2 regions of the Psychrobacillus sp. 05T411 genome follow, and region 2 is predicted to be linked to the other one. Evidence: predicted binding sites of a transcription regulator. Region 2 holds the regulator's gene; the other holds the start of a gene.
The links. Region 2 encodes LexA, which represses DNA repair genes until DNA is damaged. Its sites were predicted from a motif close to CGAACATATGTTCG; they were not measured.
Positions count from the first base shown of each region.

Region 1: uvrB (excinuclease ABC subunit UvrB) is a predicted target of LexA. The motif match lies at 1,689-1,702, and genes of this name have one in related genera.

Region 1 covers NZ_JBFTLO010000002.1:193,648-197,071, forward strand. Annotated here, with positions in the region: gene uvrB (excinuclease ABC subunit UvrB) at 1-1,623, opposite strand, end outside; gene AC1DFT_RS02405 (IDEAL domain-containing protein) at 1,760-1,996, opposite strand; gene AC1DFT_RS02410 (competence protein ComK) at 2,175-2,717, shown strand; gene AC1DFT_RS02415 (YhjD family protein) at 2,714-3,079, opposite strand.
Region 2 covers NZ_JBFTLO010000003.1:258,603-262,026, forward strand. Annotated here, with positions in the region: gene AC1DFT_RS04025 (amino acid ABC transporter ATP-binding protein) at 1-614, shown strand, start outside; gene AC1DFT_RS04030 (OsmC family protein) at 635-1,066, shown strand; gene lexA (transcriptional repressor LexA) at 1,205-1,816, opposite strand; gene yneA (cell division suppressor protein YneA) at 1,993-2,310, shown strand; gene AC1DFT_RS04045 (YneB family resolvase-like protein) at 2,307-2,954, shown strand; gene AC1DFT_RS04050 (DUF896 domain-containing protein) at 3,020-3,253, shown strand; gene tkt (transketolase) at 3,338-3,424, shown strand, end outside.

The sequences.
Region 1 (3,424 bases), on a different contig from region 2:
TGCACGTCCTATTGTTTGTATTAATGAACGCTCCGAACGTAAAAATCCTTCTTTATCCGCATCTAAAATCGTGACAAGAGACACTTCTGGTAGGTCAAGCCCTTCCCTTAGTAAGTTGATTCCAATCAGGACATCATATGTTCCTAAACGAAGATCTCTTATGATTTCAATTCGCTCTAATGTTTTCACTTCCGAATGTAAATACTGTACTTTAATGCCGATTTCTTTTAAATAATCCGTCAGATCTTCCGACATTTTCTTCGTTAATGTCGTTATAAGTACCCGTTCATTTTTCGCTGTACGCTCATGTATTTCATTGATCAAATCATCAATTTGTCCTTCAATCGGTTTCAATGTAATAATCGGATCCAATAAGCCTGTTGGACGAATGATTTGTTCGACCATTTCTGGTGTATGCTCTAGCTCATAAGGACCAGGTGTCGCTGATACATATACCGCTTGATGGACATGGTCTTCAAATTCACTAAAAGTAAGTGGTCTATTATCAAGTGCAGACGGCAATCGGAAACCGTGGTTTACTAATACTGATTTCCTTGCTTGGTCTCCATTAAACATTCCTCTAACTTGTGGTAATGAAACATGGCTTTCGTCCACTACCAATAAAAAATCTTTTGGAAAATAATCTAATAATGTATATGGAGTTGCCCCTGCTTCACGTAAAGTGAGATGACGGGAATAGTTTTCAATGCCTGAACAAAAGCCCATCTCTTCCATCATTTCTAAATCATAGCGCGTACGCTGCTCTAGTCGTTGTGCCTCTAGTAATTTATCCTCCGCACGCAATATCTTTAATTGTTCTTCTAATTCTTTTTCGATATTCTCTATGGCCAATTTCATCTTTTCTTCTCGTGTAACGAAGTGAGATGCGGGGAAGATGGCTACATGTTCACGTTCTGCCATTATTTCTCCTGTAAGTGCATCGACTTCTCGAATACGATCGATTTCATCACCAAAAAACTCTACACGAAGACATTTTTCATCTCTTGATGCGGGGAAAATTTCAACAACATCTCCACGCACACGGAATGTACCCCTTGTAAAATTTATATCGTTTCTTTCATACTGGATATCGACTAATTTTCGAAGTAACTGGTTTCGCTCGATTTCCATTCCTGTTCGAAGGGAAACGACCATGTCTCTGTATTCCTCTGGATTTCCGAGTCCGTATATACACGAAACGGAGGCAATAATGATGACGTCTTTTCTCTCGAATAACGATGAGGTAGCGGAGTGTCGAAGTTTATCAATTTCTTCATTGATACTTGAATCTTTTTCAATATACGTATCTGTTTGAGGCACGTACGCTTCTGGCTGGAAGTAATCATAATAACTTACGAAATACTCGACAGCATTGTTTGGAAAGAACTCTTTAAACTCGCTATACAGCTGCCCTGCAAGTGTTTTATTATGCGCCATTATAAGGGTTGGCTTGTTCGTTTGTTGGATAACATTTGAAATGGTAAATGTTTTTCCAGTACCTGTTGCACCAAGCAATGTTTGATGTTTCTTCCCTTCTTGAACACCTTTTACTAATTCTTTTATCGCTTCTATTTGATCTCCTGCTGGCTCATACGGAGCTTGCAAATCGAAAATTTGTTCCATAGATAAGCCTCCCACTGGTTGAATAGTTTCAGTTTAACATACTCTTTTTTTGAATCCTAATAAAACGAACGTATGTTTTTTCATTATTTTTTGCACATAAGAAAAGCCGCCTAAACATAAGCGGCTTTTCTATCCATCACTTTGGATTATTTAATTGTTGTAATGCATTCGTGTATTGTGTAAATGCTTTTTCGTCTTTTTGGTCCAGTGCCTCGTCTATCTGTTCTAATAATCGTTTACTACTTTGTTCCCGGTGGATAATGTTCAAAAACATATCAAGATAAATTTCGTTCAACAATTTTTCTGCAGAACTTTCTTTTCCTGGCTGACCCATCGCTCTTAAAAAATCTGCATATGAATATTGTTTGTCCATTTCCATCACCCCGATGCCTTTTTTTCATTATATAAAAGCTTGGCGTTAGTTGCAACTATTTTCGGAAAATTGCGATTTTAAAATAAAGAGTAAACATTTCAAAAACTCGATATATTTACTTGCTTTTTTTCCATATTTAACTACAATTAAGTTATAACTTACTAAGGAGTGAATGTATATGTTCAATAAAAAAGAAGAAAAGTCTTTCCTAGTTTCATTTGACACCGCTGTACTTCAACCAATTGTAATTAATAACAAAGTTTTTACTAAAGCGATCAGTTATTCGGGCGAAACTAAGGTTATAGGCAAAAAGCCTTATGACATTGTCCGTCATTCTTGTTCCTATTACGGTTCTTCTTTTCAACACTCAACTAAATTATCAAAAGAAGCGATTGGAAATTATTTGAAGCTTCCTATTCTTATTGCACATGACTTTGGGAGTCCGTGTATTTTAATCCCTATCCTTTCTCCAAAATCTGATTTAAACACATGGTTTTCTCTTGGAGCCATCGAATCCTTCTATCCCTCCGAAGGTGGCTGTACGATTGTTTTAGCGAATGAACAAAAGATACAAGTACCTTCTTCTCCAACTACAATTAGCCGACAAGTTGGATTTGCCAACATTCTAAATATGCATTTCTTAAAAAGAATGAGTCATCTAGTAAATAATAGTCTAATCACTTCTCGTAATCCGCTGTTTCAAAAAGATTTATTTGGTTAACGCGCATTTTCCACAATCCCCAAATAAATAGTGAGTAGTTCTTCCACTCGGTTGCGGAGTCGGACATTTAAATAACGACGATGTTCTTCATAGCCTCCATGAAAAAATACATATTCCGTGAACATATCATCTCCCTCTCCGCGAAGAACTTTCATACTATGTCTTTTCATATAAATATGGGTTTGTTTCAATTCGATTTGAACTTGTTTTACGGCTCCTTCTACCATAGCTACATACGGACGCTTTAACTTAAAGGGACCTTGTTCAAAAATCATTCGATCCTTCTCCAGAATAGTTAATACCATTGGTAGATAGATCATGTTTTCTAAATAAGGGATGGCCTCTTCCGGTATTAATGGCATATCGACTCTCCTTTTCAAGAACACTTGTTCTTATTTCATTGTACTACTTTTAGAAAGAAATGCAACATTTAAGAAGCAATACTTTTTAGGGATAATGCGACGTGGTGACCGCTAACCTTCGCGCTTGCCGCAGTCACGAGCCCACTCGTGCTGCGCCCGAGTGGGGCTCATGACTGCGGCTCATGCGGCTTAGGCAGCGCTACGGCAATCATATCCTTTCTATTTATTCGGAGAAAATTGTCCAATAAAAAAATGCGCAACGTTTATAAATAATGCGGCAAATTCCTGGTCGTCTCACTCCAAGTAAAGAGTTATTTTAAGAATTGGTTGCTCTCACTGGCGATT
Region 2 (3,424 bases):
GTTGTTTAAATGGATTAGAGATGATTACTAGTGGGGCAATTTCTGTTAATAATCATCAAATAAATGCAACAGATTCGAAAAAATTGCAACAAAAAACGATTCACTCAATCCGTCAAGATACCGGCATGGTTTTCCAACAATTTAACTTATATCCCCATAAAACGGTGATTGAAAATGTAATGGAAGCCATTATCGTCGTGAAGAAACAATCAAAAGAACAAGCGAAAAAAATCGCTTCCCAATTGTTGAAAAGGGTCGGCTTGCAAGAAAAGGAAAATGTCTATCCTTCGAAACTATCAGGAGGACAACAGCAACGTGTAGCGATTGCACGTGCACTTGCAATGGAACCGAAAATTATGTTATTTGACGAACCAACGTCTGCACTCGATCCAGAACTAGTTGGAGAAGTATTAAAAGTGATGAAAGAATTGGCGGACGAAGGGATGACAATGGTCATCGTTACGCATGAGATGAAGTTTGCCCAAGATGCGGCGAATCGTATTTTATTTATGGCGGACGGTCAAATTGTGGAGGATGCAGAACCGAAAACGTTTTTTGCACATCCATCCACTGATCGTGCCCAAAAGTTTTTAGCGAAAGTAAATGAATTTTAACTAAAGGAGTATGATTGATAATGGAAGTAAAAGCAATATGGCAAGGTGGAAGAGCGTTTGAAGCAAAAGGACCTTCTGGTTATCCGATGGTAATGGATGCAACAGCAAACTATGGAGGACTAGGACAAGCACCAACACCAACCGAAATGTTACTTAGTTCGTTAGCGGGATGTATCGGTATTGACGTTACAATGATATTAAAACCGCATTTAGAAAAAATTGAATCCATCGAAATTACAGTAGACGGGGCTCGTCGGGAAGAATTACCAACTGCATTTACTGCAGCTGATTTATTATTCGATGTAAAAGGGGATATCGATGCAAAAAAAGTAATTCGTGCCATAAAACTTGGAGAAGAAAAATATTGTGCCGTATCTGCTTCGTTGAAAGCAGATATCTCCTATCGCTTAGTTCTAAACGGAGAAGAAGTAGAAATACAGGAAGAATCATAAAACAAAACCCTCTCACCATTTAAAGGTGAGAGGGTTTTTCGATGATTTAAACGAAAATGTCCACTTTTCGTTTAAATATGATATCGGCTCTTTGTCATCATACGGACATTCGTATCATTTGTCAAGTTTTCAAGAATTCTATTGGATATTGCGGTATACACCAACTACTTTACCAAGAATCGATACTTGGTTAACGATAATCGGATCCATCGAAGAATTCTCAGGTTGCAATCGGAAGAAAGTTTTTTCTTTGAAAAAACGTTTAACCGTAGCTTCATCTTCTTCTGTCATCGCGACAACGATATCTCCATTATTTGCAGATTGCTGTTGTTTTACAACAACATAATCTCCATTTAAAATTCCCGCCTCGATCATACTATCTCCCATAATCTCTAACATAAATAAATGATCATCAGCTGTACCGAACGTTTCAGGCAGTGGGAAAAATTCCTCAATATTTTCAATTGCAGTAATCGGAAGACCAGCGGTTACTTTCCCTACTAGTGGTACATGCACGACTCCTTGTTTTTCCGCAATCCCGTCCAGTATTTCTATTGCGCGCGGTTTCGTTGGGTCTCTTCTAATAAGTCCTTTACTCTCTAAGCGAGCAAGATGCCCGTGCACCGTAGAACTCGATGCTAGTCCAACTGCTTCGCCAATTTCCCGTACAGATGGTGGATACCCTTTTGTACGAACTTCTTCCTTAATAAAAGCTAAAATATCTTCTTGTCTTTTCGACGCTTTTTTCATTGAGTTCACCTCTTTTTTTTGGTCATTTTTCTACTAATTTCTTTCTTACTAATAGTATAACAGTCTCTCAAACTTTATGCAAACATAGGTTCTAATAAGTGTTGACAAAAACAAATGTTCGTTTTATTATTAGAACATACATTCCGAACAAGCATTCTAATTAGGGGGATTTATAGATGAACTGGATGAAAGAAAACTATTTTATTACATTATTTTTAGGATTAAGTTTCGCTTTTTTGATGACAATAATAATTTCCAATACAATGTCGACAGAACAACAGCATCAAATTAAAATAGAACAAGGTGATTCTTTATGGGAACTTGCAGATAAGTTTGCAACGAATGAACCAAAAGAAGTTTGGATAAAAAACGTGATGGTCATAAATAATCTACAAACCTCCCATATTAAAGCAGGGGATATGCTTTTCATTCCAGAGGTAAAAGATAATTTTCATTTTGATCATGGTACAGAGATAGCGAGTGATAGCAATTGAAAGCAGTCATATATTGTCGTGTGAGCACAGCAAAAGAGACACAAGAATCCTCTTTGACTAGACAACAAGAAGAGTTGATGGAATTTGCACAAGCACAAGGTTATGAAGTAAGTGAAGTGTTTTCCGACCAACATAGCGGATATGATATGGAGCGTGATGGGCTACTTGATCTACTCACATACATTAAAGAATTCGATATTAAAGCGGTTTTTGTCCAAGATGAAACCAGAATCGGTCGCGGAAATGGTCGAATGGCAGTGCTCCATTTACTGCAAAAAACTAACACTTCCGTCTTTACTTTACAAGATAAAGGAATATTAAATTTAAACGAGATGGATTCCATGCTGTTAGAAATTTTAGCGCTTGTAGAGGAGTACCAACGAAAGCTTCATAATGCCAAGATTAAACGGGGGATGAAGCGTGCTGTCTCGAAAGGATTTCGACCAGAGAAAAACTTAAAATCGAAAGGGAATCCGGAAGGAAGGGAACGTATTGATACACCTGTTGAGGAAATTGTAAGACTTAGAAATGCAGGCTTAACTTACGACGAAATAACCTCCACATTAAAAGGATTAGGCTTTGAAATTAGTAAAGCAACTGTTCATCGTAGATATATTGAATTTGTGGAGTCTCAGGAAGTGTAAAGACTTGCACTCTGACGGTTTTTTCCTTACCTTTATAAGAGGTACAAAAGGAAAGGATGATATATATGTTAAGTAAAGAAAAACTAGCGCGAATTAGCGAGCTCTCTAAAAAATCTAAAACAACAGGTCTATCTATAGAAGAAGCAAAAGAACAAAGCGCTCTAAGAAAAGAATACTTAGAAACGTTTCGCTCTACGATGAGAGATACGATTGAGAGTGTAAAAATTATTGATCCGGCAGGAAATGATGTTACTCCAGCGAAAGTACAACAAGCGAAAAAAGGTAAGTTTCTGAATTAATCATTTCAGAAACCATTGATAATAGGTGCATTGTTGTCTAAACTAGTACTATAGTTAAAAATTTTGTTCGAGAGGATGTCATTTATGTCATTACAGTCAGATTTACTTGCAATTAATACAATTCGTACCTTATCTATTGATGCAATTGATAAGGCAAATTCAGGCCATCCA